Regions from separate parts of the Chromohalobacter sp. 48-RD10 genome, predicted to be linked through region 1. Evidence: predicted binding sites of a transcription regulator. Region 1 holds the regulator's gene; the other holds the start of a gene.
The links. The regulator sigma-54, encoded in region 1, starts transcription at its own class of promoters, with help from an activator protein. The targets are predictions, from matches to a motif close to TGGCACNNNNNTTGCTNT.
Positions count from the first base shown of each region.

Region 2: glnL (nitrogen regulation protein NR(II)) is a predicted target of sigma-54. The motif match lies at 11,591-11,608, and genes of this name have one in related genera.

Region 1 is NZ_JARANX010000002.1:379,549-394,775, forward strand. It holds gene hisD (histidinol dehydrogenase) at 1-566, opposite strand, end outside; gene hisG (ATP phosphoribosyltransferase) at 584-1,237, opposite strand; gene murA (UDP-N-acetylglucosamine 1-carboxyvinyltransferase) at 1,305-2,567, opposite strand; gene OP496_RS04690 (BolA family protein) at 2,580-2,834, opposite strand; gene OP496_RS04695 (STAS domain-containing protein) at 2,987-3,340, opposite strand; gene OP496_RS04700 (ABC transporter substrate-binding protein) at 3,337-4,002, opposite strand; gene mlaD (outer membrane lipid asymmetry maintenance protein MlaD) at 4,018-4,482, opposite strand; gene mlaE (lipid asymmetry maintenance ABC transporter permease subunit MlaE) at 4,479-5,261, opposite strand; gene OP496_RS04715 (ATP-binding cassette domain-containing protein) at 5,258-6,073, opposite strand; gene OP496_RS04720 (KpsF/GutQ family sugar-phosphate isomerase) at 6,254-7,234, shown strand; gene OP496_RS04725 (HAD hydrolase family protein) at 7,243-7,785, shown strand; gene lptC (LPS export ABC transporter periplasmic protein LptC) at 7,794-8,381, shown strand; gene lptA (lipopolysaccharide transport periplasmic protein LptA) at 8,378-8,905, shown strand; gene lptB (LPS export ABC transporter ATP-binding protein) at 8,952-9,677, shown strand; gene OP496_RS04745 (RNA polymerase factor sigma-54) at 9,802-11,232, shown strand; gene raiA (ribosome-associated translation inhibitor RaiA) at 11,369-11,677, shown strand; gene ptsN (PTS IIA-like nitrogen regulatory protein PtsN) at 11,684-12,160, shown strand; gene rapZ (RNase adapter RapZ) at 12,202-13,098, shown strand; gene OP496_RS04765 (HPr family phosphocarrier protein) at 13,085-13,354, shown strand; gene mgtE (magnesium transporter) at 13,437-14,789, shown strand; gene pmbA (metalloprotease PmbA) at 14,824-15,227, opposite strand, start outside.
Region 2 is NZ_JARANX010000021.1:6,116-21,342, forward strand. It holds gene OP496_RS14605 (HAD family hydrolase) at 1-121, shown strand, start outside; gene OP496_RS14610 (translation initiation factor Sui1) at 210-584, shown strand; gene OP496_RS14615 (YbaY family lipoprotein) at 630-1,034, shown strand; gene OP496_RS14620 (NAD-dependent protein deacetylase) at 1,085-1,963, opposite strand; gene OP496_RS14625 (nuclease-related domain-containing protein) at 2,112-3,026, shown strand; gene OP496_RS14630 (hypothetical protein) at 3,186-3,395, opposite strand; partial or broken gene OP496_RS14635 (maltoporin) at 4,065-5,378, shown strand; gene OP496_RS14640 (MalM family protein) at 5,489-6,418, shown strand; gene OP496_RS14645 (deoxyguanosinetriphosphate triphosphohydrolase) at 6,449-7,786, opposite strand; gene OP496_RS14650 (oxaloacetate decarboxylase) at 7,910-8,773, opposite strand; gene ntrC (nitrogen regulation protein NR(I)) at 9,036-10,445, opposite strand; gene glnL (nitrogen regulation protein NR(II)) at 10,461-11,555, opposite strand; gene OP496_RS14665 (DUF4124 domain-containing protein) at 11,717-12,337, opposite strand; gene glnA (glutamate--ammonia ligase) at 12,491-13,900, opposite strand; gene OP496_RS14675 (polysaccharide deacetylase family protein) at 14,429-15,227, shown strand, end outside.

The sequences.
Region 1 (15,227 bases):
TCGACACCGGCCAGATGCGCAGCCGCCAGTACGAGATCATTGAGCACCCCGTCTGGCGTAGGCACCACCATGACGATTTCGCGCACCCCGGCAACATGTGCAGGAATGGCATTCATCAGTACCGAGGACGGATACGCGGCCTTACCACCCGGCACATAGATACCCGCGCGATCCAACGGCGAGACCTTCTGGCCCAGCACACTGCCATCGGCCTCGGTATACTGCCATGACTCAGGCTTCTGACGCTGATGGTAGAGGCGAATGCGCTCGGCAGCGTGCGCCAGTGCCTCACGCTGTGCCTCCGGCAGGCCCTCATAGGCCTCGCGCAACCGCGCCGCGTCCAGCGTCAATTCACTCATGTCACGCGCCTGCATGCGATCCAGGCGATTGGTGTACTCGACCACTGCGGCGTCGCCGCGCGAACGCACGGCATCGATGATCTCCTCGACGCTTTCGGCCACCTGCTTGTCGGAGACACCTTCCCACGCCAGCAACGCTGTCAGACGTGTCTCGAAATCGTCTTGTGTGGTGCTCAGACGCGCCACATTCATGACATTGTCAGTCATCTCGCCCTCTCGTGTTCTTACGCCTGCGTCTCACCGCGCCGCGATTCGACCGCGCGCCCCAGACGCTCGATCAGCGGCTTGAGCCGATCATGTTTCATCGTCATCGAGGCCTTGTTGACCACCAGTCGCGAACTGACCTCGTCGATCAATTCACGCGGCTCCATGCCATTGGCGCGCAAGGTGTTACCGGTATCGACGATGTCGACGATTTCATCGGCCAGATTCATCAAAGGCGCCAACTCCATGGCACCGTAGAGCTTGATCACCTCGGCCTGAACCCCCTGCCGGGCATAGTAACGACGCGCCACATTGACGAACTTGGTGGCCACCCGCCGCCGCGCATGAGTCGGTTCCGCTCCGACCACGCCGGCCGTCATCAACTTGCAGCGCGATATTTCCAGATCCAGAGGCTCATACAGCCCTTCGGCCCCGTGCTCGAGCAAGGTATCCTTGCCCGCCACACCGACATCGGCGGCACCGAGTTGCACGTACGTCGGCACATCGACGGCGCGAATCACGACCAATTTGACATCGGGAAGATTGGTATCGAACAGCAACTTGCGACTCTTGCCGAAATCTTCCGCCGGCTCTACGCCCGCATCAGCCAACAGCGGGAGCGTTTCTTCCAGTATGCGCCCTTTGGACAGGGCCAGAATCAGTTGCTTTGACATGATGTTGGCACATCTATTGAACTTGGCGTTCCGCCACCATGGCGGAACGCGAGAATGAAACCGCCGATCAACCGGGGACGCGGCGAATCTTGGCACCGAGCAATTGCAGCTTCTCCTCGATGCATTCGTAACCGCGGTCGATATGATAGATGCGATCCACCTGCGTTTCGCCTTCCGCCATCATGGCCGCAATGACCAGGCTCGCCGACGCCCGCAAGTCAGTGGCCATCACCGGCGCACCGGAGAGATGTTCGACGCCTGTGATCACCGCGGCATTACCTTCCAGTGCAATCCGCGCGCCCATGCGGTTGAGCTCCTGCACATGCATGAAGCGGTTTTCAAAGATCGTCTCGACGACGGTGCCCGACCCTTCGGCGACACAATTGAGCGCGACGAATTGGGCCTGCATGTCGGTGGGAAACGCGGGGTAAGGCGCAGTGCGCACATTGACCGCCTGTGGACGCCGCCCACGCATGTCGAGCTCCAGCCAGCCGTCACCCACCTCAACGTGGGCCCCGGCTTCATCGAGCTTGGCGAGCACGGCCTCAAGCGTATCGGCGCGAGTGTTACGTACCCGGACGCGACCACTGGTCACTGCGGCCGCCACCAGGAAGGTGCCCGTTTCGATGCGATCCGGCATGACATCGTAATGACAACCATGTAGATACGGCACGCCCTCGACCACGATCGTATCCGTGCCGTGGCCACGAATCCGAGCGCCCATGGCGATCAGGCACTCGGCGAGATCTACCACTTCCGGCTCGCGCGCAGCGTTCTCGAGTACCGTCGTCCCCTCGGCCAAGGTGGCGGCCATCAGCAAGTTTTCGGTGCCGGTCACGGTCACGGTGTCGAAGAAGATCGTGGCGCCCTCGAGGCGACCGGCGCATCGCGCCTGCACGTAGCCGCCATCGACATGGATCTCCGCACCCATGGCCTCGAGACCGCGCAGATGCAAATCGACGGGGCGCGACCCGATCGCGCAGCCGCCCGGCAAGGACACATCGGCCGTGCCGAAGTGCGCCAGCAAGGGGCCGAGCACGAGAATCGACGCACGCATTTTCTTGACCAGTTCATAGGGCGCATGGCACTGCGTTACCTGGGAACCATCAAGCTGAATACTCATCTTGTCGCCCATCACCGGCTCGACGCCCATGCGTCCCAGCAGCTCCAGCGTGGTGGTGATATCCTGCAGATGTGGCAGGTTGCCGATAGTCACCGGCTCATCAGCCAACAGGGTCGCTGCCAGGATCGGCAAGGCGGAATTCTTGGCTCCACTCGCCCATACTTCCCCGTCGAGCGGCCCGTTACCGGTAATGATCAATTTGTCCATGAAATTCCGTGCTTAGACGCCCGCGTTTTCAGGGGCTTGCTCCCACTGAGACGGGGTGTAGGTCTTGATACTGATGGCATGTAGGGCGCCACTGGCGATCTCATCTGACAACGCCGAATAAATCAGTTGCTGACGCTTGACCGGCAATAACCCCTCAAAAACGTCACCGACGGCGACCACCTGGAAATTGCAGCCTTCACCTTGAATATGAAACTGGCAATCGTCGATACGCGATTCGAGTAGGGCCTTGACGTCGCTGGGTTGCATAAGGAGTTGGCTCCTGTTCTACGGCACGGCGCGCGTGACACGCACGAGTGCGGTAATTGAGTCGGGATTTCAAACAGGCATGATAAAGAAAACGGGCGCCGTTGGCGACGCCCGCTTGCACGCAGAATACCGGGAGGCGACGCTCCGTGTTGTCATAACGTTTCCGAAGCCACCCGTGTCTCGTCACTGGGAAGCAAGGGATCCAATCCCGCCATGGCCGTCAACCGTGCCAAGGGCCGCGATAGGGCCACATGAACGATATGCACGCCATGCGCCTGCGCGCAACGCAGCCATTCGAGCAGGACACTGAGCACGGCACTGCTGGCACAGCTCACGCCGGTCAGATCGAACTCGACCTCGGCATCGCGCGGCAAGCTTTGCAACCACTCCTGCCCCTTGGCCGCCAGCGAGGCGGCGCTGTCGAAATCCGCCTCGCCGTCGACCCTCAGAATACGCTCGTCGCTTACTTCGAGCCGGGCATCGTCACGCTCGAGCAAGACATTCATTGGTTGTCGTCACCGCCTTTTTCGAGCTCATCGGTAGCGACGTCCGGCGCCCAACCATCGATGACCGCATCGATATCGCGATTATTGTCGCGCATGGCCTGATCGAATTGGTTGCGAAACGTCAGTCCAAGATTGATGCCGTTGACGATGACATTGATCACGCGCCACTCGCCGTCACGCTGGTGCAACGTATACACCACGGGATAGACATCACCATTGGTGGAGACTACTTCCATATCGACGCTAGCCTGATCCTCGTAGCGCCGCTCGCTATCATGATCGAGCACCCGAATGTCACGGTAATCGAATGTCACCAGCCCTTTGGCATACGTCTCGATCAGCGTCTTGCGAAACGTTTTAACAAAACGCGAGCGCTGCTCCGGCGAGGCATTACTGAAATATCGGCCCATGACGCTGGCACCGATATAGCGAAAATCGGCCACATCATCGAGGCTGTCATCGACCAGCGACTCGAGCTCGCCTTCATGCGAGGCGTAATAATCCTTGCGCCCATCCAGTTTTTGCATCAACGCGGCCACGTTGTCTTCGATCAACTGCTGGGGGGCTTGCTGGGCCTGCGCCGTCAATGCCACGCACCATAGGACCGACAGCAGTAGTGCGCAAAGACTGGAGCGCCGGGGAGTGAATTGCCTTGATGTCATGGGAACCTCCTTGGCTCATTCGCTTGTCATGTTCGACACGAACTGCTGAATCAATTGTTCCAGTACCAGCGCTTGCTGTGTATCGCGGATGGTGTCGCCTTCTTCGAGCATCTCAGGATCGCCCCCCACGCTCAGGCCGACATATTGCTCACCCAATAACCCCGAGGTGAGAATCGACGCCGTACTGTCGCGTGAGATCTTGCCCTCGAGATCCTCGTCCAGCTCCATGGTCACGCGGGCATCGAGCCATTCGGTATCGAGCTCGACGTCGCTGACGCGCCCGATGGTCACGCCTGCCATGGCAACCCTGGAGCCTGACTTGAGTCCGCCAATATTGGCGAAATTGGCCTGCAGCGTGAATGTATCCTGCGGTACGCCAAGGCTGATGCCACTGACTCGCAAGCCAAGAAACACCATGCCCAGAATCCCGGCCAGGACGAACAGCCCCACGCCGAACTCCATCATCTTGCTGCGCTTCATCCAAGTTCTCCAAACATCAGCGCGGTCAGCACGAAATCCAATCCGAGCACCGCCAGGGACGAATAGACTACCGTGCGGGTCGTCGCCCGCGAGATGCCTTCCGACGTCGGGATCAGGTCATATCCCTGAAACACCGCAATCCATGTAACGACGAGACCGAACACCACGCTCTTGAGCATGCCGTTGAGAATGTCGTCGACGAACGCGACACTGCTTTGCATATTGCTCCAGTAGGAGCCATCGAACACGCCCAGCCACTGCACGCCGACCAGATAGCCGCCCCAGATGCCGACCACGCTGAAGCCCACGGTCAGCAACGGCATCGAGATAAACCCTGCCCAGAGGCGTGGTGCCACGATGCGCCGCAGCGGGTCGACCCCGATCATTTCCATGCTGGTCAGCTGTTCGGTCGCTTTCATGAGCCCGATCTCGGCCGTCAGCGCCGACCCTGCGCGCCCCGCGAACAGTAACGCCGCCACCACCGGCGCGAGTTCACGCAGCAGCGACAGCGCCACCATCTGCCCCAACGCATCCTCGGCGCCAAAATCGACCAGGATGGTGTAGCCCTGCAGACCCAGCACCATGCCAATGAAGAGTCCCGATACCAGCACGATCGCCAACGACATGACACCGATGAAATGCATCTGACGCAGCCACAGGTGCCATCCTTCTCGAGAAGGAATGCCCAACACCGATTGCGCCAGGAACATCGCCGCCCGGCCCAAGGCACTCAGCGCATCGAGCGTCCCCCGACCCAGCGACGCGATAGGACGAATCATGGACGCTCCCCCTTGGTGGCCAGGATATCGCGATAAAAATCGGGCGCCGGGTAATGAAATGGTACTGGGCCATCGGGCTCGCCATGAACGAACTGCTTGACGCGCGCATCGCGATTGACATCCAGCGTTTGCGGCGTGCCATGGGCCATGACCTGGCCGTCGGCGATGATATACACGTAATCGGCGATGGAAAGCGTCTCCTTGATATCGTGCGAGACGATGACCGCAGTAAGCCCCAACGCTTGATTGACCGTCTTGATCAGTTGCACCAGAACGCCCATTGAAATCGGGTCCTGGCCGACGAAAGGCTCGTCGTAAAGCACCAGTTCGGGATCGAGCGCCACCGCACGCGCTAGCGCCACGCGCCGAGCCATGCCGCCGGACAGCTCCGCCGGCGGCAAGTCGTGCGCACCGCGCAAGCCCACCGCCTGAAGCTTCATCAGCACGATATCGCGTACCATGGCCTCCGGCAGGTCGGTATGCACGCGCAGTGGGAAGGCCACGTTCTCGAAAACGCTCAGGTCCGAAAACAGCGCGCCGCTCTGGAACAGCATGCCCATGCGCCGCCGCATCCGAAACAACGCACGGCGAGACAAGCCATGCACATCCTCTCCATCGATGCACACACGTCCCGCATCCGGCACTAGCTGACCACCGATCAACTTGAGCAACGTCGTCTTGCCCGTACCGCTAGGGCCCATGACCGCAGTAATCTTGCCTTTGGGAATACGCAGATCGACGCCACGAAAGATGTCATTCTCGCCCCGCGAAAAATGCAATCCCTCGACGTCGACCAGGGTCGTGTCAGTCACGTAACGCTCATCCACGTCTCGATAATTATCGAACATTGTATCCTAACTCTAGCGATCACCTCCAGCCTCGCCTTGCAACAATCTCGGCGAGTGCGTTTAATGAGCGCCTCAATTCGCTCGTCGCTCCCCGGAAGTCGGCGAGGCTTGAGCCCAAGGCCGCGAAGGGCAACAATCACCACCATGAACACTGTTACCGAGCAAGATTACCGCGCTAGCGCGCGACGCACGCTGACACTCGAATCGCAGGCCATCGCCGCTTTGATCGAACGCCTTGACGAGGCCTTCGACCACGCCTGTCGCCTGCTTCTAGCCTGCGAAGGACGTGTCGTCGTCACCGGCATGGGCAAATCCGGGCACGTCGCCCGCAAGATCGCGGCGACACTGGCTAGCACCGGCACACCCGCCTTCTTCGTCCACCCCGGCGAGGCCAGCCACGGCGACATGGGCATGATCACACCCCGTGACGTCGTCCTGGCCCTCTCCAACTCGGGCGAGACGGCCGAGATCACGGCGCTATTGCCACTTCTCAAACGCATGGGCGCCCCACTGGTCAGCATGACCGGGCGTCCCGGCTCGACCCTATCGCGTCACGCCGAAGCACATCTGGATACCGCCGTTGCCCGTGAGGCTTGCCCGCTCGACCTCGCGCCGACCACCTCGACGACCGCTGCGCTGGCCATGGGCGACGCCCTCGCGGTGGCCCTGCTCGAGGCACGCGGATTCACCGCCGAAGACTTCGCCCTGTCACACCCCGGCGGTAGCCTAGGACGACGCCTGCTGCTCAAGGTCGAAGATCTCATGCATCATGGCGAGCGCCTGCCACGTGTCGCACTGGGTAGCCCGCTACGCGACGCTCTGCTGGAAATTACCCGCCAGGGCCTGGGCTTTACCTGCGTGGTCGATAACGCCGGGCATCTAGCCGGCATTTATACTGATGGCGACCTGCGGCGCACGCTCGACCAACACGACGACCTTCGCCGTCTGCGCGTCGATGACGTCATGACCCATGGCGGCAAGACAATCCGGCCGGATCTACTCGCCGCCGAGGCCGTCAAGGTCATGGAAGACAATCGTATCACGGCACTTGCCGTGGTCGACGACGACGGACGACCGATCGGCGCGCTGCACATGCACGACTTATTGGTCAGCGGCGTCATTTGAGGAGCCCCATGACATATTCCGACGATTGGCGCGACAAGGCACGCCGCATCCGACTCCTGGCCCTGGATGTGGACGGCGTACTCACCGACGGCACGCTACACTTGCAAAGCGATGGCCAGGAAACCAAGAGCTTCAACATTCTCGACGGTCTCGGCATCAAGCTACTGCAGCAAAGCGGCATCGCAGTGGCATTGATCACCGGGCGTGAGTCGCCCATGGTCAGCCGGCGTGCCGAGGCGCTTGGCATCGCACACGTCGTACAAGGTCGCGAGGATAAGCTAGCCGCGCTCAACACCCTGTGCGAACAGCTCGGCCTACCACTGGACGAGATCGCCTATTGTGGCGACGATTTGCCCGACCTGGCCGCGATTCGCGCCGCAGGACTCGGACTGAGCGTGAACAATGCGCCGGATTACGTCCGTGCGCACGCCGACTGGATTCCCGCGCGCTCGGGCGGCCAAGGCGCGGTGCGTGAAATTTGCGATGCCTTGCTGAGCTGCCAGGGACGGTGGGACGTTTGCCTCGCACCCTATCTCGATGGCCAAGGATGAAGCGCGTCATGCCGACTTTTCTGTCTTCTCGCAAATGGGCACGGCTGGGGCTATTGCTGATACTAGTGGTCCTTGGTATCGGCCTGGCCATCGTCGAACAACGCGATGCTTCTTCTCCTGGCCCGGTCCCCAGCGATGACGCAGGCGAGCCCGATTACTACTTAGAAGGCGTCACCATGACGCGCTTCAACGCGCAAGGCACCCCCCACCAGACGCTTGAATCGCCGCGCCTCGTGCATACCCCTGTCGACGATGTCATTCGCGCCGACTCACCGAAGGCCAAGGTGCGTGACGAGGCGGGACGTAAGTGGGACATCTCCGGCGACAAGGGAAGCCTGGGGCCGCAACGCGATCTACTCACCCTGACCGGGAATGCCCGGCTCGTACAACCCGAGCAGGGCTGGCGTCTCGACACCGACGTGCTGTACTACAAGTCCAGCGAGGGCCACGCCTGGAGTGACACCGAGGCCGTATTGCGGCAGCATGAACAGCGCGTGCGCGGCAATCGCTTCGACGCCTGGATCGACACCAATCAAGCGCGTCTGAGCGGTGATGTGCGAGGCCACCATCCACAGCTTGCCGAGGACGAATCATGATGACACGACCATTGACGATGGCACTGGCATGCGCCGCGCTGGGACTCGCCAGCCACACGGCGCTAGCGCTGGATAGCGATGCCAGCCAGCCTATCGAGATCGTCGCCGATCAGCTGGATCTCGACGACAACGCCGGCACCGCGGTCTATACCGGCGATGTCGATATGCAGCAAGGTAGTATGCAACTGACGGCCGCGCGCGTGAAGATCGAACGCAACGCGCAGGGCGAAGTCTCCACGGTCACCGCCCATGGCGGGGGTGGCGAACGCGCCTATCTCGAGCAAAAGCCAGCGCCGGACGAGCCGGTGGCCAAGGGCTGGGGCGATACGGTGATCTATCATGCCGCCCAGCGTCGCGTGGAACTCATCGACAATGCCGAGCTACACCAGGCCCGGGATACCTTCAATGGCGCCTATGTCGAATACTTCCTCGACCGCCGCCAGGTACAGGCTCGCTCCGACGATGACGGCGATGGCGACCAGCGCGTTCGCATGACGCTGACGCCCCGCGATAGCGAGCAGTGACGTGTTTAGTGATTCACTCACCCCAGTTAGGTAGGACCCGACGCCCATGAAGACCCTGAGTGCCGCCAACCTCGCCAAGAGCTACAAGGGCCGCCGCGTGGTGCATGACATCAGCCTGACCATACGTCAGGGCAGCATTGTCGGACTTCTCGGCCCTAATGGCGCCGGCAAGACTACCTCGTTCTACATGATTGTCGGACTGGTAGGCGCCGATGCCGGCAGCGTGCACATCGACGAGCGCAACCTGTCACATGCGGCCATGCACGAACGCGCCCGCGCCGGTATCGGTTACCTGCCCCAGGAAGCGTCGATCTTTCGCAAACTCTCGGTCGCCGACAACATCATGGCAATTCTCGAGACGCGCCGCGATCTCGACAAGGCCGCGCGCAAGGCACAGCTCGAGCGCCTCCTGGAGGAGTTTCACGTCACCCACATTCGTGACAACCCTGGCATGAGCCTGTCCGGGGGCGAACGTCGTCGCGTCGAGATCGCCCGCGCCCTGGCCACCGAGCCCGCCTTCATCCTTCTCGACGAGCCCTTCGCCGGGGTCGACCCGATCTCCGTTGGCGAGATAAAGAGCATCATCCGCCAATTGCGTGATCGTGATATCGGTGTCTTGATCACCGACCACAACGTACGCGAAACCCTGGATATCTGTGACAACGCCTATATCGTCGGCGACGGTCAGATCATCGCCGAAGGACATGCAGAGGCCATTCTCGCCAACCAGAAAGTGCGTGACGTCTACCTCGGCCATGAGTTCAGATTGTAAACGCAAACTGCTGGAACCGCTGCACGCTTATATAAATGGCATGATTGTTGCTTTCATTCTTGCAAGTAGCGTCGTCGCGAGATAACGTACGAGAACCGTTTCAGGAAGCGACGATCGATTCTCCATGTCCATGAAACCTACCTTGCAGCTTCGCGTCGGCACGCAGCTGACGATGACGCCCCAGTTACAGCAGGCCATTCAGCTCTTGCAGCTTTCAACGCTGGATTTGCGACAGGAGATTCAGCAAGCGCTGGACTCCAATCCTATGCTGGAGCTCGAGGAGGACTTCGAAGAACGCGAGGTCAGCGAAACGCAGCAGGAAGATGATTGGGCAAGCGACATCCCCGAGAACCTGTCGCTGGATAGCGAATGGAGTGATACCTACCAGGATTCAGGCCCCTCACTGACGGGGGGTGGCGGTAGCGAGGAAGGCCCCGATATAGAGCGCAATACCGCGCATACCAGTCTTCACGACCATCTGGCCTGGCAACTCGCCATGGCCGACATGACGCCGCGCGAACATGATATTGCCGAAGGCCTGATCGATGCCATGGGGGCCGACGGTTATCTCACCCTGCCCCTGGACGAGCTTGTTGACGGTTTGCGCGGCCAAGGCCTTTCGGGGCTCAAGGTGGGCGATGTCGAACACGTCATGATGCGCGTACAACAGTTCGATCCCACTGGGGTAGGCGCCCGCGACCTACGCGAGTGTCTGTTGCTGCAACTCGGCGCCCTCCCTGAAGACATGCCGCTGATAACCCAGGCCAAGCGGCTGGTACGCCAGTTCCTCGCAGCTCTCGCAGGCAACGACCGCAAGTTGCTCAAGCGACGCTTGCGCCTCGACGATGAAGAGCTCGACCACGTCATCGCCCTCATTCGGTCCCTCGACCCGCGCCCCGGCCTCGCCTTCGAGGACAGCAGCAACGATTATGTCATTCCCGACCTCATCGCGCGGCGCATCCGACAGGATTGGCGCATCGAGCTCAATCCCGAGGCCCTGCCCCGCGTACGTATCCAACCGGATTACGCTGCACTCATCAAGCGCGCCGACAAGAGCGACGACAACACCTTCCTCAAGCAGCATCTACAAGAAGCCAAATGGCTGCTCAAGAGCCTTTCGAGCCGTAACGACACCTTGCTGCGCGTGGGCCAAGAGATCATGGCACGCCAATTCGACTTCCTCGAACGCGGCGAGGAAGCCATGAAACCGTTGATCCTGGCAGATATCGCCGACGCGGTAGACATGCACGAGTCGACCATCTCCCGCGTGACCACGCAGAAATTCATTCATACGCCTCGCGGCGTCTTTGAGCTCAAGTATTTCTTTTCCAGCCACGTCGGGGGGCAAGGCGAAACCGACGCCCATTCCAGCACGGCAATTCGTGCACGCTTGAAGAAATTGATTGGCGACGAGCCACCACGCAAGCCTCTATCCGACAGCAAGCTCGTCGACCTCCTGGCTCAGGACAGCATTCCGGTCGCACGACGCACCGTCGCCAAGTACCGTGAAGCGATGGGTATACCTTCCTCCAGCGAGCGCAAGCGACTCGCCTGAACGCGGGCAGTTTGCACGTATCGGCCACGCTGCGTAGACTCGCTGCGGTCTTCGTTAGCCAGCCTTGATCCAGGGCTATGCAGCGCTCTAAAAAGGGTTACAATCGAAGTGCCAACCGATGGAATAGGAGCGTGCCATGCAAGCCAATATCACCGGTCACCACATCGAATTGACCGATGCTCTACGCGACTACGTCAATGAAAAGCTCGCGCGTCTGGAACGCCACTACGACAACATCACTACCGTCCAGGTCACGTTATCCATCGAGAAGGAACGCCACCTGGCTGCATGCACGCTTCATGCCGCAGGCGCGGACCTGCACGCCGATACACAAAGCGACGACATGTACGCCGCTATCGACGCCCTAACCGACAAGCTCGACCGTCAGCTCGTCAAACACAAGGAAAAGGTGCAGGCACGCGCTCAGGGCGCCGGTGCCCGTTAATTCGCCATGATATTGGAAAGCATCCTACCCCCCGAACGCGCACTCTTCGGCGTTGCCGGGGGGAGCAAGAAGCGTGTGCTGGAATTTTTCAGCACCTTCATCGCGCAGAACACACCCAGCCTCGATAGCCAGGAAGTGTTCGGACGTCTCATCGGCCGCGAACGATTGGGCAGCACCGGTATCGGTAATGGTGTCGCTATCCCGCATTCGCGCAATCCGCATTGCAAGGAGCCGATTGCCGGTTTTCTACGCCTGCAGGAGCCCATCGACTTCGATGCCACCGATGGCGACCCCGTCGACCTGATCTTCGTTCTGCTGGTTCCAGAAGAAGCCGACGATGCCCATCTGTCGTTGCTTGCCCAGGTTGCCGCCATCATGAACGATAGCGCCATTCGCACCAAACTACGCCAGGCACAGACTCAACGACAGCTCTACGACACTCTGATCGAGGCCATCCGCCAGCACGACACCAGCGCAAACTGACATCCGCGCATACTGATACTCGCGCAACACAAGGGGCGCTCATGCAGCTCGTGATCATCAGCGGCCGTTCCGGCTCCGGCAAATCGATTGCCCTCCAAGCACTCGAGGATCTCGGCTACTACGCGATCGACAACCTGCCGGCCAGTCTCATGGCACCCCTGATCGATGAGCTACGTGAAGGCCCGCCGTCACGCACGCATATCGCGGTCAGTATCGACGCACGCAATCTTCCCGATGCCCTGAGACGCTTCCCGGTGCTGCTCGAAGAGATCCGCGCCCGAGGCATTCAGTGCCAGGTCGTTTATTTGACCGCCGACTCGCGCATACTACTGGAACGCTACTCGGCGACGCGCCGTCGTCATCCGCTGACGCGAACCAGTGAAATGACGCTCGCCGAGGCCATCGAACAGGAACAAGCCTACCTTTCGTCGATTCGCGATATCGCCGATCTGGTCATCGACACCTCCAACCTGTCGGTACACGAACTGCGTGGCCGCATCGCCGAGCAGGTGGCACGCCATAGCGGCCGACACCTGACCTTGACGTTCGAGTCATTCGGCTACAAACGCGGCGTCCCGCTGGATGCCGACATGGTGTTCGATGCGCGCTGCCTGCCCAACCCTTACTGGGACCCTCAGCTACGCGGTTTCGACGGTCGCGATTCTCAAATCGTCACGTTTCTCGAAGCCTACCCCGACGTTCACGCCATGGCCGACGATATACGTCAGTGGTTGGAACGCTGGCTCCCCGCCTATGTTGCCAGCAATCGTAGTTATTTGACCGTCGCGATCGGCTGCACCGGTGGCCAGCACCGCTCGGTATACCTGATCGAAGGGCTGGCTCGGTATTTTGCGACACAAATGAGTGGAGTGCGCCTACGCCATCGCGAATTGGGCGTGCAAGCCGCACTGCCGGAGGATGGCGATGCCGCGTCGTAGGCTGCAACTCACCAACAAGCGCGGCCTCCACGCACGTGCCGCGACCAAGCTCGTGCAATGCTGCCAACCTTATGCGGCGCGCGTCTGTGTGTTCCATGGTCAGCGTGAAGCGGATGCCACCAACATCATGTCACTGCTCATGCTGGCAGCCCCCTGCGGGACCGAACTCGACATTCAAGCCGAGGGCGACGACGCCGACGAGGTACTCAAGGCCCTCACCACCTTGTTCGAGTCACGCTTCGAGGAAGATGCTTGATTAGCGAACAGCGTTCGCGCCTGCCCGAAGCGATGTTAGAATTACGCTTCGCCCAAGAATCGACAAAGGATGCCGATTCCCCATGAGCCCCAATCACAAGCAATTACAGCCTCGGCTGGACCGCCTCAGCGAGGCCTTGGAAAGCGGTGCGCTGGACCAGGCGCGGCGCATGCTCAATCGTGGCCTGGCCCCGGTCGATGTCGCCCATCTGCTTGAATCAACGCCGCCGCGTGAGCGCAATGTGCTGTGGGAACTGGTCGACCCCGAATTGCAGGGCGATGTGCTGCAATACCTGGGTGACGACATCCAGAGCGAATTCCTGAGCCGCATGGACGCCGAACAGCTCGTCTCGGCGACCGAAGGACTCGACGTCGACGACCTCGCCGACTTGCTGCAACGCTTGCCCAACACGGTCATTCACGAAGTACTGCAAGCCATGGAGGCGCAAGAACGCCAGCGGATCGAGACCGTGCTGTCCTACCCCGAGGACACCGCAGGCGGCTTGATGAACACCGACACCATCACCATTCGCCCGGATATCACCCTGGACGTGGTGCTGCGTTATCTGCGCCGACACGAAAAGTTGCCCGACTCCACCGATACGCTGCTCGTCGTCACCCGCCGCGACGAACTGATCGGCACGCTACCGCTCAATTTGCTGTTGGTATCCGACCCTTCGATCCTGGTCCGCGAGGTCATGAACACCGATTTTGCTTCGGTGCAAGCCACGGCCGCGGACACCGAGGTCGCCAGCCTGTTCGAGAAATTCGATCTCATTTCGGCACCGGTGGTGAGCACCGACGGCGCCCTGCTGGGCCGAATCACCATCGACGACGTGGTCGACGTCATTCGCGAGGATGCCGAGCACCAGGTCATGAGCATGGCCGGCCTCGACGAGGACGAGGACACCTTCGCGCCAGCGTGGCGTACCGGGCGTCGACGCGCCGTATGGCTAGGCATCAACCTGATTGCGGCGACCATCGTATCGTTTGCCATCGGCATCTTCGAATCGACCATTCAGCAAATCACTGCGCTGGCCGTGTTGATGCCCATCGTCTCCAGCATGGGCGGTATCGCCGGGTCGCAGACGCTGACGGTGCTGATTCGCGGGATCGCCCTCGGACACGTCGGCGGCGCCAACGTGCAGTGGCTGCTGGTCCGCGAAATGCTCTCGGGGATGATGAACGGTGTGCTATGGGCCGTGATCGTGGCCCTGGTCGCCATCGTGCGCTTCGACGACTACAAACTCGGCGGCATCATCGCCTTGTCGATGGTCATCAACCTGACCGTCGCCGCACTGGCCGGCACCGTGATTCCCGTGCTGCTCAAGCGCCTGAAGATTGACCCAGCGCTCTCGGGAGGCGTGCTCTTGACGACGATTACTGATGTGGTCGGCTTCGTCGCGTTTCTGGGACTGGCCACAGCGTTTTATTGAGACGCGGCGCTGAGGCACCGCGTCACCGAGCTTTTTACTCGCCCGCCACCATCATGTCGCCGATCAACCAGCTCCCGGTATGCACACTGCCGCGCGTATCGGTATCGCTGCCTACGCCTTGGATATTGGCGAACATATCGCGCAAGTTGCCGGCAATGGTGAATTCCTCGACGGGATGCTGAATCTTGCCATCCTCGACCCAGAAGCCCGACGCACCGCGTGAATAATCGCCGGTCACGCCATTGACCCCTTGCCCCATCAATTCGGTAACGAGTACGCCACGCCCCATCCGCGCGAGCAATTCATCCCGCGAAACTAGAGGCGCCTCGATACGCAGATTGCGCGCGCCACCGGCATTGCCGGTCGTGGTCATTTCCAAGCGCCGCGCACTGTATGCCGAAAGCATGTAACTCGCCAAGCGTCCCTGGTCGATGAACA
Region 2 (15,227 bases), on a different contig from region 1:
CCACATCAACCGCTTCCCTGAACGCGAAACCACGCCCGAGGGCGCCATCGCCTTGCATGACATGCGCGATCTCCCCAGTGCCGTGGCACAACTGGAACAGTTGGAAGCCGTGCTTCACTAAGCCCGTCGGATGGCGTCAACCGATATCGTGCCCCACGCCATGGCGCGTTATCATGGATGTCCGCGACACATCGATTCAGGAGGCGCGCATGGCATCGCTGCAGGACCAGTTACGTGGACGGGTATACTCCACCGAACACGGCGAAGTTTGTCCCGAGTGCCGGAAACCGCTCGTCGAATGTCGCTGTGCCGAAACGGCAGAGGAAGAACGCCTGGCAAGCCTCGACGGGACAGTCCGCCTGCGCCGAGAGACCAAGGGGCGCAAAGGCAAAGGCGTGACTCTGGTAGAAGGCGTGCCACTCAAGGCCGACGCGCTCAAGCCTCTGGCCAAGGCGCTCAAGCAGCGCTGTGGCACTGGCGGCGCCATCCAGGATAGCATCATCGAGATTCAAGGCGATCAGCGCGAAACGCTCAAGGCAGAACTGGAAGCGCGCGGCTATCGTGTCAAATTGGCGGGCGGTTGAACGCTCCGTCGGCTGCTTTCCCTTTTCCTGTGCGAGGAGGCTCTCATGTCCTTGCCTAACGTGCCGCGTAGCCTGCATGCCGTATTTACCGGTTTGTTGCTGCTTGGCCTCGCGGGCTGTGCCAGTGGCCCTGATTTCAACACGCTCGATGCTCGGGTCGTCTTCGATCAACCGCCCAAGCTATCCAACAATGCCTCTCTCGATGTCACGCTGAAGGATAGCGACGATGCCACCGTGGCAGAAAGCCGCTATACACGCGTCGACACCCCCGCGCCCGAGGTCACGTTGCAATATGACCAGGGCGCCATCAAGGCGGCGCATACGTACTTTTTGCAGGCCGAGGTTCGCGATCAAGGGCGCCTGACGCATCTCAACCGTGAGCGCGTCGAAGTCTTCAACGGCGAGACCGGCAGCATACCGACCGTGACGCTGGAGCCCGCTTCACCTTAGTGTGTGGAGCGGAAACGAGCGGAGCGGACGCGCCGCGATATTCGACTCGGCTACGTCCTAGCCGCCGGGGCCTGGGATACGACCTCGCCGGCAGGGGGCGTGGCCATGGTTCGCAGCGCGGCATCCAGCGTCTCGCCCGCCGACGCTTCGACCTTGAGGCTGAACAGCGCGTCGGCGCGCGTGCGCCCCATGTTGATGCAGGCCATCGGCTTGCCCAGCTCGGCCGCTCGCCGCGCGAAGCGATAGCCCGAATAGACCATCAGCGACGAACCTACGACTAGCATCGCATCGGCGCGTTCAAGCGCCGCGAATGCCGCGTCCACACGGGAGCGTGGCACGCTGTCGCCGAAGAACACCACATCGGGTTTGAAGATACCGTCACCGCAACGTGCGCATGAAGGCAACGAAAAATCGCCGAAGTCGTCATGCGCCAAGTCGGCATCGCCATCCGGCCCGACACTCGCCTCCTGGCCCGTCCAATGGGGGTTGATACGCGCCAGGGCGGCGTGCACAGCATGGCGCATCTGGGTCGCCCCGCAGTGCATGCAGCGCACCACGTCGGCCTGACCATGCAGGTCGATTACACGCCGCGATCCGGCGCGCTGGTGGAGTCCATCGACATTCTGCGTGACCAACTGCTCGATGCGTCCGCCACGCTCCAGCGTGGCAAGCGCACGATGCGCGCGTCCAGGCCGCGCCTCCGAAAGCGCCTGAAACCCCACCAGGCTACGCGCCCAGTAGCGTCGACGTGCGATGTCACTGTGCATGAACGTCTGATGCGTCATCGGCGGCGCGCGTTTCCAAGCACCCTGCTGATCGCGATAGTCGGGAATGCCGCTATCGGTACTCATTCCGGCGCCGGTGAGCACGAACAACCGCGAATGACGGGAAAGAAAGGTCGCCAATAATGACGCTGAGGAATCGGACATCGTGATCTCCCGGGCAAAGCCGATGCGCCATGATACAACTGGCGTCCCGCATCGCGACAAGCGCTCATCGCTCGTCGGCATCGCCGATCCCCGGCAAGCTAGCTAGAATGGGCGTTCATGTAACACGTTCTCGACCAGGATGACCGTGATGGCTTGGCTGGAATACGTACTGCCGATCATTTTTCTCGCCCCGCTCGGCGCCACCGCGCTCGTGGTGCTGGCACTGCGCCATCTGGAAGACGGGGCGCTGGTATCGCCCTATGACGGGCGGACACTGCGCGAGTCCGCACAGTCGCTACGCGACCGCCTCGACCGTGCCTATGCCGCACTCTTCCTGGATGGCGCGCTGGGGCCCATCATCACCCTGGCGCCGCTGGTCTACGGCATGGGACGCATGTTGTTCGCCAGCCATCACAGTTGGCTGGAATGGGCGCTTTACGGGCTTTTGACCACCTTGCTGGCATTGGTGCTGTGCTTTCGCTTGATTCGTGACGTGCAGCGCATTCGTCGCCTCAAGCTGGGCCTGGCCTGCGAGCTGGCCGTGGGTCAGGAGCTGGAGCGCCTGATCCGCCCGGAAGCGCACCCCTACTTCGTGTTCCACGATGTGCCCACCGACAGCGACGCCATCGACCATGTCGTAGTGACCCCGCATGGCATATTCGTGGTCGAGGTAAGCGCCCGTACTCCACCATTGGATATCATGGGCGAGGCCCGTACCCAGGTGGTAGTGGCCGGGCAACGCCTACGCTTTCCCGGCTGGCGCGAACGTCAATCCCTGGCGCACACACGGATGGCCGCGAGCTGGTGCCGCCAATGGCTGGCTCGTCACTCCCTGGGCGATATCGCCGTACAAGGCGTGCTGGTCCTGCCCGGCTGGGAGATAGAGATCGAGCAAGCCCCCAACGGATTGATGGTCGTCAACGGCGAAGGGCTTGCCGCCCTACTCGACGGCACCCCGCTCAAGCCCATGAGCGACGACACACACCAGCGCGTGGTGCAGGCACTCGATCAGCGGATGAAGCGTGGCGAATCTCGCGGCACCCCCTCTCGCGATACTACCTGAACAGCTCAGGCCGAGGCGTCGCTTTGGCGCGCTCCGGCCAACTGTCCCAGTTCCCATAGCACTGCACTCTTGAGCACGGGCAAGAATCACCGCACGCGGCGATACCTCGCGCAGCGTCACTCGCCAATGCTGTCGTGCCATCATGCGTTCCCAGAACCATCATCGCGTCACCGCGACCGCCGAGAACGGAGACGCCGCAGCCAAGCGCAGTGACGCAGTCGGCACATCATCCTCGTGCACCTGCGAGAGCGACTGCGCCCACAGCATGAAGCTAGCCGCTTCGAAGCCCCATCCTGGCGCGCCGATCAGCGCCACGAGCAGGATGTACACCACCGAGACGACGCTATCCAGCCAGGTAAACTCGCTCACGCGCCCATCCCCATGTGCCCCAATTAACCGTCTAAATAACAGGCTTCCGGGAAGCGTTACCGGAAAGTCCGCTTCGCGGCGTTTGCCAGTCAAACGCTTCTTTTTTTGTAACTTTTCAACACCATTAGCCAAACATCGAACGAACTAACTGGCCGGTTAGAGCTAAAAACGCCGAAAAAACGCCATTTCCTTGATAAGTCAGCGCTTGGGCTCATGACTAAGTTTAGAGATTAAACTTTAGTGGCGTTTATACCATAGTCAAAATGAAAACTTACTACATAATGCTAATAATGTCGTAAATGACGCAGGCATCATTCAGCCATCGCGCCTAGAACATAACGGCGCTTCGAGACCAACAACGTTTCGAGAACAACAAGGGGACCTCATGCCGATACCTTCGACACACCACTGCGCACCCGCTTCGCGTGGGCCAGAACACGCCCACCTCGTTCACTCACCGTTCAGGAGGTCTCGATACTCCCGCGCAACGACCTCGGCGTCGAGCCTCTAGGCTCGCTGAGCGACGCGCACGAACCACCGCATTTCACAAACAACTAGACGATCCAACGTCACCATGACCAATAACATTACAAGGGAAATCTCATGAGAGACTCACGCCAGTTCACACGCAGACCACTGCTCGCGGCCCTGATCGGCGCTTCCTGCGTCATGCCGGCCCTGGCCCATGCCGACATCAACCCCAATTTCTTCGGCTACGCGCGTTCGGGGATCGGTTCCACCGCCGGCGGCGGCAGCCAGACCTGCTTCAAGGCGGCAGGGGCGCCGGCCAAGTACCGCCTGGGTAACGAGTGCGAAACCTATGCCGAGCTGGGCCTGGGCGCCAACCTTTTCGATCAGTAAGGCACGAGTTTCGACTTCGCCAGCCGCGTCGCCTACGTCACCTCGCAGGCCAACGACGACGAATCGCTCAAGGACGACGGCAACAACATCGCCCTGCGCGAGATGTACGTCACCGGCACCAACGCCGTCAGCGGTCTGCCCGAGGGCTCTACGCTGTGGGCCGGTAAGCGCTTCTACAAGCGCCACGACATCCATATGAACGACTACTACTACTGGGATCTTTCCGGCCCGGGCGTGGGTATCTCAGATATCGATATGGGGATCGGCAACCTGAGCCTCGCCTGGGTGAGAAGCTCTGGCTCGGATAGCGACAACCTACCTGATGATAACCAGCGGCTCTCCGACGACACTATCGATGTGCGCTTGACGGACATTCCCACCAATCCCGGCGGCTCGCTGCAACTAGGCGTCGACTACGGCCGCGCCTCCACACCGGACTGGAAGAAGGACTATTACGACGACGAGACAGATGTCGACTACGACGAGGGTGACAAGGGCTGGATGGGCACCATCGAGCATACCCAGTCGAACTGGTTCGGTGGCTCCAACACCGTGGCACTGCAGTACGCCACCGACGGCATCATCACCAGTGACGGCAACGCCGTCGGCCGGAGCTCGGGCAGTCTCGAGCAGGAAGGCGACATGTGGCGCGTGCTCGACTGGGGCCAGGTCTGGCTGGTGCCGGACAAGCTCGACATGCTCTACACCGCTATCTACGAAGACAAGAATATGGATGACGACTCAGGCCGCAAGTGGTTCTCGGCCGGCGTGCGTCCGGTGTATTACTGGAACGACATCATGAGCACTGCCGTAGAGCTCGGTTACGATCATATCGAGCCGCAAAGCGACGTCGGCTATGACGACGGCGATCATCACGTCACCAAGCTGACCCTCGCTCAGCAGTGGTCGGCCGGGCGCGGCGCCATGGTGCGTCCCACCATTCGCTTGTTCGCCACCTATGCCAAGTGGAACGGCGATGCTTACCAGCAACAACGAAATGATGAGGATGATTATCACAAGGCACACGCATTGGACGCTGGCGCCGGCCCCAACAATGTCGACTTCAACGACACCGACGGCCTGACCTTCGGTGCCCAGATGGAGGTCTGGTGGGGCAGTTGATCGCTCGGCGGTCACAACAGCGACCGTCGACACGCTAGTTAGCTGTATCGATCCTTGAGGCTCCGTCGCATCGGCGACGGGGCCGTTTTTCGCATTCGGGAGTTCATCGTATGCCACAACGCCATCTGGCCATCCTGCTTTCAGGACTGGCCCTCACCAGCCTGGCCGGCTGTGCCTCGCTGGTTCCCCACGACGACACATCCGTGGCGCCGGCGGAGCAAAGTCAGCAAGCGCTCGAGCGCGCCACGGACTGCTGCAGTACGCTTGCCGCCTTGCCTTATCAGTCATTGGCGGTCGGCGAGTCACAGTCATTGACGCTCGACACACAGGCCCCGATGCACCGTTTCGCGGATGGGGCCAGCTACTTCCAAGCGTTCGAGTTGCCACGCACGCGCGAGCCGCTGACGTTCAAGCTCACCAGCACCATCGCCAATGATCAGGTTTTCGCCCCCACGGTGCTGGTTCTCGATGAGGATTTTCAGCCCACGCAGCGCGTCGCCAGCGATAAATTCGACTACCTCAGCCCCAACGGTTTCGCCGGTGCGCGTCTGGGCGCTACCTTCGACATTACCCCCGGCCCCGATGCCGCCTACCTAGTGGTCTACAGCAACGACGCCGCACGCCAGGGCACGACGCAGTATGAAAGCGCGGAAAAAGTCTATGCCCGCGTGCGCGGTCTCGCGCTTCCCCCCGGGCCCGACCCCATCGCCGAGCACACCGCCACCGGCAACGTCACCCTGGAGAACGAATCCCGCAAGACCAGCGGCAGCCTGCTGACGCCGATTCTCGGCACGCGCTCGCACGCCGACAGTGCGACAGAGACCCATACCGCCACTGCGCGCGACGAACAGGCATCCCCGTCAAGCGGCGATAGCGACAATGCCTCCGCACCCGACTTCGATTATCGGCGGATGATCAACGCCGCCCTCAAGGCCGACGACATCGAGCTGGCCATGCAACTGGCCGAACGCGCCGAGCGCGAAGGCAACAGCGGTACTCGCGCCTGGCTAGCCGAGCGCCTGCGCAGCGTCTCGCCGTAAGCCCGCCACGCATGGCGAGTGGCGAATGCGTCACTCGCCGCGCAGTCGGCCGCCCATCTCCTGGGCGAGATCGACGGCGTAGTGGTCGGTCATACCGCCGATGAAGTCGAGCATGCGCCGATAGCTGGCGTAGAGCGACCACGACGGTTGGGGCGTGTTCTCGCCGATCAACGCCAGTACGCGCTGGTGCTTGAAGGACGATTCACCGCTGTGATGCAACTCATACGCCGCGCCGATGAAGGCCTCGAGGAGAATGCCCAGCGTCGTATAGGCACCGATTTCCAGCTTGGCCTTGCGTTCGTTCTGGAAGATACGCTCACGGGCGATCTGCTTGGCCGTGCCGACCCCCCAGCCCAAATCGGGATGACACAACTCAAGCAGGTCGCCCTCCAGCGTGCCATTCAGCAACGCACTTTCATGCTGCACGAACACCGCCGCAACATCGTTCACTGCACGTTCCATCGCCGCGCCGCGCAACGCCGCGATACGCCGACGCTGGGACACGCCCCGGGCGTGCATGTCGTCATAGCCCGACGGCGCGCCCCCGGCGATCTGAATGAGTACCTCGGCGACTTCGTCGTAGCGCAGAATGCCCATCTCCAGGCCGTCTTCGAGATCCAGCAGTGCATAGCAGATATCGTCAGCGGCTTCGACGAGATACGCCAGCGGATGCCGGCACCAGGCGGTTTCGCCATACGGCAACAAGCCCAGACGCTCGGCAACCTCGCCCAATTGCTCGCGTTCCGACTGGTAACAGCCGAACTTGCCGGCCCGCGAGGTACGCTCCACCGTCCACGGATACTTGAGCATCGTGCCTAGCGTGGCGGCGGTCAGGCGCATGCCGCCATTGAACTGGTTGTACTCGATCTGGGTGACGATGCGAAACCCTTGGGCATTGCCCTCGTAGGTCAGCAGGTCCTCGCGCTCGGCCGGCGAAAGCTCAGTCAACAGCCCACTGCCCTCCGCTTCGGCACGCTTGAACCAGTCGCGAATGGCGTATTCGCCGGCATGCCCGAACGGCGGATTGCCGATGTCGTGCCCTAAGCAAGCCGCCTGCACGATGACCCCCAAGTCGGCGGGCGTAATCCAGTCCGGTAGCCGCTCGCGCAACTGCTCGCCAACGATCATGCCTAGCGAGCGCCCCACGCAGCCCACCTCCAACGAATGCGTCAAACGCGTGTGGATATGATCGTTGTCGGTCAGCGGGTGCACCTGGGTCTTGCGCCCCAAGCGCCGGAACGACCCGGCGAAGACGATACGGTCGTGATCCTTGTGGAACGGACTGCGCCCGATCTCCTCGCGCGAGCCCCCGTGCTTGTCGTTGAGACGCATCGGGTCGAGCAAGCGCTCCCATTGCATGGCGGTCATCGCACTCTCCGGCTATCAGTGGTCCAGGCTTCGGGCTTCGCAGCATTCTAGTTCGTAGCTCGTGGCTCGTAGCGCGTGGCTCGTGGCTCGTGGCTCGTGGCTCGTGGCTCGTCAGCGTAACGCTTACTCCTTCACATCCATATAATCGCGCGCCCAGGCACGATACTCGTCCAGCGTAGAGTAACGCGTGGACAACTGCGACGCGCTCAGCTCGCTGGCGGCGATGTCACGCTGCTCGCGCAGGCAGTCGTAAGTCGCCTTGATCGCGGCGAAATAGGCCGCGTGGCCGTTGACCACCACGCGCACGCCAAGCGCGGCCAAGCGCTCGCGATCGCGCAGTTCAGGATTGCCGTAGGTGACCAGCATCAGCGGGATATCCAGCGGCGCGGCCAGACGCGCGAGATGATCGAAGTCACGCACGCCCACCAGGCAGATGGCATCCACGCCCGCCGCCTGATAGGCGCACACACGCTCGACGGCAGCGTCATCGTCGAGCTGACCGGCATTGGTGCGCGCAATGATCGCCATCGCCGGGTCGATGCGGGCCTCCAACGCCGCACGCATCTTGCCCACGCCCTCGTCGAGCGGGATGAGATCGGTGGACTTATGCCCATGCTGCGCCGGTAGCAATGTGTCCTCGATAGTCAACGCCGCCACGCCGGCACGCTCGAGTTCGGTGATGGTGCGCATGACGTTGAGCGCGTTGCCATAGCCATGATCGGCGTCAGCGATCACCGGCAGCCGCGTCACGCGGCCGATGCGGGTCGCCTGCTCGACGAACTCGCTCAAGGTGATCAGGGCGAAATCCGGCGCCGCCAGCACCTGCAGCGAGGCCACCGAGCCCCCTAGGATGCCCACCTCGAAGCCCAGGTCTGCGGCGATGCGCGCCGACATCGGGTCGAACACCGAAGCGGTGAAGAAGCACTGATCGGACGCCAACAGGGCGCGGAAGTCGTTACGTAGATCGTGTTGCGAGGGGGTTGCCACTCAAGACTCCTATTGTCACGCGACGGCCGTACCGCGCGCGGGCGAAAGGCCCGCATAGAGGACGACGGTCGGATTGAACACGGCCAGCTTGGCTGGCGCATGAGACATGCCTCCCGCGGACACGCCACCTTGCAGACCCGGCGGGAAAGCATATCGAATTAGACGTTAGGAGGAGAAGGATATTACGCCGCGCCACAAGATGCACGGGCTTACCCCGCCCTTGTCGAGAGCGGGTATTGCAGCCCCAGCCGAGCAGCCTGGACTATTCGTCCGCCAACGCCGGCAGCAGCACCTTGAGTTTGCGCGTCAGGGTATTGCGACCCCAGCCGAGCAGCTCGGCGGCCTCGCCCTTGCGTCCCCCGGTGTGCTTGAGCGCGGTCTCGATGAGGATACGCTCGAAATCCGGAACTGCCTCCTCGAGCAGATGCGTATGCCCCGCCGCCAGAGCACGGTCAGCCCACTCACGAAAGGCGCCGCGCCAATCGCCGCCGGCACTTTCGGTGCCCTCGATATCGCGCAGCTCCGGTGGCAGGTCCTCGACCAGCACCTCGCGTCCCGATGCCATGACCGTCAGCCAGCGACAGGTGTTCTCGAGCTGGCGCACGTTGCCCGGCCAGGGCAGCTGCGTGAGGTGCTGCTCGGCTTCCTGGGTCAGCACCTTGGGCTCGGTGGCGAGCTCCTTGGCGGCCTCGGCCAGAAAGTGCTGCGCCAAGCGTGGAATGTCCTCACGCCGCTCAGAGAGGCGCGGTAGATGGATACGAATCACGTTGAGGCGGTGAAACAGATCCTCACGGAAGCGGCCATCCTCGACCAGGCGCTCCAGGTGCTGGTGGGTCGCGGCGATGATGCGCACGTCGACCTTGACCGGCGTATGGCCGCCGACCCGGTAGAACTCACCATCCGCCAGCACGCGCAACAAACGGGTCTGGGTCTCGGCGGGCATGTCGCCGATCTCGTCGAGGAATAGCGTACCGCCATCGGACTGCTCGAAGCGCCCGCGACGCTGCGAGGTCGCCCCGGTGAAAGCGCCCTTTTCATGGCCGAAGAGTTCGGATTCCATCAGATCCTTGGGAATCGCCGCCATGTTAAGCGCGATGAAGGGCCCGCCATGCCGTGGGCTGTGCTGATGCAACGCCTGGGCGACACGTTCCTTGCCGGTCCCCGATTCGCCGTTGATCATCACCGTGATATGCGATTGCGAAAGCCGCCCGATGGCGCGGAAGACCTCCTGCATCGCCGGCGCCTCACCGATGATCTCCGCCGACAGGCCTTCCGGCACCGCCGCTGGCGCACGCCGCTCGCGGGCATGCGCCACGCCACGGCGTACCAACGCCAGAGCCTCGTCGACGTCGAACGGCTTGGGCAGGTACTCGAAGGCGCCACCTTGATACGACGCCACGGCACTGTCGAGATCGGAATGCGCGGTCATCACGATCACTGGCAGATCCGGGTGGCTTTCGCGAATGCGCGCCATCAGGTCCAGCCCGTCGAGTCCCGGCATACGGATATCGGTCAGCAGCACATCGGGCGGTTGACGCAGGATCTGTTCCAGCGCGGTATCGGCACGCTCGAAGCTTTGCACCTCGAGATCCGGCTGAGCCAGCGCGCGCTCCAGCACCCAGCGAATGGCGCGGTCATCGTCGACGATCACAATACGTGCAGCGTCAGTCATAGGGCCTCCCGAGCCTCAATGGTGGCTCTCAAGCGGAATCAATAAGCGGAATTCGGTACACCCGGGCACCGAGTCGCACTCGATCAAGCCCTGGTGCTGATGCAGGATCGATTGCGCGATGGAAAGGCCCAGGCCACTGCTCTCGGCCCGCCCCGAGACCATGGGATAGAACAGCGTCTCGCGCAGCGTCTCAGGGATGCCGGGGCCGTTATCGAGGATGCCTAGCTCGCAGACCAGACGGTGACGCTCGGCGCCCAGTGTGAACTGTCGCCGCGCCCGCGTGCGCAGGGTCAGGCGTGGGCCGTCGATGCCATGCTCCTCCATCGCCTGGACGGCATTGCGGGCGACGTTGAGCACCGCCTGAATCAGTTGCGCTTCGTCGCCGTCCAGCTCCGGCAGGCTGGGGTCATAATCGCGCACGTAGTCGATGCGCGGATGCTCGGCCTCCAGCAAGGTCCGCACGCGCTCGAGCACCTTGTGAATGTTGAGCGGCTCGTGGCGGCTCATACTGTTGGGCCCCAGCATACGATCGACCAGATCGCGCAGGCGGTCCGCCTCCTCGACGATGACCCGCGTGAACTCGGCAAGCTGCGGATCGGGCAGGTCGCGCTCGAGCAACTGCGCCGCGCCACGAATGCCGCCCAGCGGATTCTTGACCTCGTGTGCCAGCCCACGGGTGAGCACCTTGATGGTCTCCTGGCGCGCGATCAGCGCCTCCTCACGGGAAATGCGCAACAGCCGGTCGCGTGGCTCGATCTCGATCAGCAGTTCATCGGCGGACAACGGCGTGACGGTGAAGTCCACCGTCGCCGAATCGCCCGATGGCAACGCCAGCGATGCTTCGCGCTGGGTGAAGGGATGCAGTTCATCACGCGCCTTGAGCAACACCTCCTCGACACTGCCCTCGACGCCCGCCAGGCTTTCCAGCCGCTGGCCCATGACACGCAATCGGCTGGTCGCCAGCAAAGACTCGGCGGCCGGATTCATCCAGCGCACATGCAGGGCGCCATCGAGCAGCACCACTGCTGTCGTCAGGTGTTCCAGCAAACGCTTGGGTTCAACCGAATGCAGTGGTTCGACCGAATGTTGTGGCAAAGGAGATTCTGGCATGACCCATCCATTATCCATCGTCCATGTACGTTATCAGTGCAAGAAGCACGCCAGTCTGTCGCCGCCCGGCATAGGGCAGTGCAGTCATCGGCACATGAGCCTGTTACGCACCAAAATAGTGCAAAAAGGGGAAGGCATACAGCGCCAGGCGCCAAAGCAGTTCACTGGCTGCCGCTGCCACCGGTATTGCGGGGATTGTTGGGATTGGCGGGTAAGTACACGCTGGCACGTTGTACATAAAGCGTGACCGGAGCACTACGTTGGCGCACACGTCCTTCGGAATCGACGACTTCAGCGCGCAAGGTGTGCTCCCCACGCACTAGTTCGGTGACTGAGAAGGTGGTCGCATGCCGGGCCGGACCGCTCACCTCACCATCGAGAACAATGCGCAGCTTATCCGTCTCGCGCAGTTCGGGAGTGACCGCCACGCGCACCTTGGTATCGCCCGCCGCGCCAGTGGGCAGGGTCGCTTCGTTGCCAGGGGCCGCAATGGTGAGACGCTGATAAGCGGTGAATGACGATGCGGCATCCGCTTCCGCCTCGATCGCTGCGTCCGGCGGCGCCTGGCGATCGTTGGTCTCGCGCGGCTGGCCAGGTATCGTGTTCACCGTACCGACGTCCACCTTCTCTCCTACCGGGCGGTCGGAAAAGGTCACGTTGCCTTGCGCATCGACGCTGCGATAGACCGGCGTCGCCTGTGCCGCAGACACACCCAATGCCCCAGCCATGAGTAGCGCCCAAGCGCCTTTCAACCATGTCGCGGTGGCCCACCCTTGGCGCATGCCCTTCTCCTAGTGCCTATACCGAACGCTCAGTCTAGCGCACCTTTTTTACTCAACCACAACACGCCTCAGCCACCACACGCCATAACCTAAAAGACCCCGTCACATCGGACGGGGCCTCGGTCAGCGGTGATCACGTTTTGTCGTGCGAGATCAGCAGCTGTAGTACATGTCGAATTCAACCGGATGCGTCGCCATACGCAGACGATCGACCTCTTCCTGCTTGAGCTCGAGGTAGGCGTCGATCATCTCGTCGGTGAACACCTCACCCTGGGTGAGGAAGGTGCGATCGGCATCCAGCGCCTCCAGCGCCTGGTCGAGGCTCTCGGCCACGGTGGGGATCGCCTTGCCTTCTTCCGGCGGCAGGTCATAGAGGTTCTTGTCCATCGCGTCGCCAGGATGGATCTTGTTCTTGATGCCATCGATACCCGCCATTAGCAGCGCGGAGAATGCCAGGTACGGATTGGCGGTCGGGTCGGGGAAACGGCACTCGACGCGCTTGCCCTTGGGGCTCGCGGTATACGGAATACGGATCGACGCACTGCGGTTACGCGCGCTGTAGGCGAGCATGACTGGCGCTTCGAAGCCTGGCACCAGGCGCTTGTAAGAGTTGGTCGACGCGTTGGTGAAGGCGTTCAGAGCACGCGCATGCTTGATGACACCGCCGATATAATACAGCGCGGTTTCGGACAGCCCTGCGTATTCGTCGCCGGCGAACATGTTGGCGCCGTCTTTCCAGAAGGACTGGTGCACGTGCATGCCGGAACCGTTGTCACCGACCAGTGGCTTGGGCATGAAGGTCGCGGTCTTGCCGTACGCGTGGGCCACGTTGTGGATCACGTACTTCATTTCCTGAACTTCGTCGGCCTTCTTGACCAAGGTGTTGAACTTGACGCCGATCTCGTTCTGGCCGGCGTTGGCCACTTCGTGGTGATGCACTTCGACCGACTGACCAATGGCTTCCAAGGTGTTGCACATCGCACTGCGGATGTCGTGGAAGCTATCCACTGGCGGCACCGGGAAGTAACCGCCCTTGACGCGCGGACGGTGCCCCAGGTTGCCACCTTCCACGTTGGTGGAGTCGGTCGCCCAGGCGCCTTCCTCGGACGTGATCTTGTACATCGCGCCCTGAATGTCGGCGTTCCAGTGCACTTCGTCGAAGACGAAGAATTCCGGCTCCGGCCCAAAGAAGGCGGTGTCACCCAGGCCAGTGGACTTCAGGTACGCCTCGGCGCGCTTGGCGATGGAGCGCGGATCACGCTCATAGCCCTGCATGGTGGCCGGCTCAATGATGTCACAACGCAGCACCAGGGTAGCGTCTTCGGTGAACGGATCGAGATAACCGCTGCCATCTTCCGGGCGCAGGATCATGTCGGACTCGTTGATCCCCTTCCAGCCTTCAATGGAGGAGCCATCGAACATCTGGCCATCCTCGAAGAACTCATCATCGACGGCGCCGGCCGGAATCGTGACGTGCTGCTCCTTGCCCTTGGTATCGGTAAAGCGCAGATCCACCCACTTGATATCGTGTTCTTCGATCAGGGCGAGGGTCTTCTCGGACATGATTTCCTCCACTATGAGCTCACGGCTCGGGTCGTTTGCTTGCGTGTTCAGCGTCGTTTGTAGCACGCCCGCCAGTAGCTGCCCACGGGTATGCACTTTACGTTTTGCAATGCAGAAGGCATGCCAACCACTGAGCCATCTGAGTGCGCCTGCGATAACTGCATGATCAATAAAGAAAAAAATAGACCGTCTTGGCGCATCGACCAGCACCACTTTGGCGCTAAGTACGCCACATATAAGTGCACAAGCATTACCAGCGCCTCAATTCGGTGCAAAGAACAACCCATGTGAACCAAAATAGTGCACAGCCCTATGGCCGACTGCTCACCGACGCGACGCTGGCAACATTCTGTCGATTTATTCACCAAGGCTGACTGGCTAAATCGAGACAACGAGATATGCTGATAGATAGCGTAACCGCTATCACAACATCATGCCCCAAAGGAGATTTTTGCCGTTCGCGACAGGACGTCACCACGGCAACAACGCTTGGCACATCGAGCAACCAGAAGTGCGGAGGGACACGCCATGAGTCATCTCAGCCTTGCCCATGACGTAGTGCAGCGCCTGCGCGGGCACTGGCGACGCAGCCTGAACGAGCCGCTTCGCGGACGCAGTGCGATCCTGGTCATACAGCGCGTACTGTCCGACGAAGCCGCCGCACGCCTGCCCCACCGGGCGCCCTATTGCCTCGGCCCAGAAAGCTTTCGACGGCTGCTCGACCACCTCACCGATCACGCTCAGATCGTTTCTCTGGCCAGCACCCGCCGTTTGCATCGCGACCCGGTGCCACGCATCGCGCTGACCTTCGACGGCGGCTGGCGCGACACTGCGGAGGTCGCGCTACGGCAACTCGAGCGCCTGGCATTGCCGGCCAGCATGTTTCTGAATACAGGCGATTCAGGCCGTTCACAAGGCGATTGGCGGATGGCCCTCGGCGACATCCTCTGGGACGGTCTCCAGCCCATGCGCGTTCGCGAATGTCTCGGCGATGCCGGGCTCCCGCTGCCACCGCCACGACCCAACCACCCTAATACCGCTTACAGCAGCGCCGTGCACGACTATCTCGAGCAACTCGCGCAGCAGGCCGCCCCATTGACGCTAGCGCGGCTCGGTTCGGCGCTGGGTACCGAGCTCGATATCGCCCCCCAAACGCTCGACCCGTTCAGCGTGCGCCGCTTGGAGAGCAACGGCCTGGTGCGTTTCGGCACGCGCGGCGTCGCCGCCACACCGTTAGAGACGCTCGACGATCGTCAGATCCAATGGCAAATTCGCCAATCGCGTCGCCAACTCAGCGTGCTATGCCGCGACCCATTGTCTTATTTCG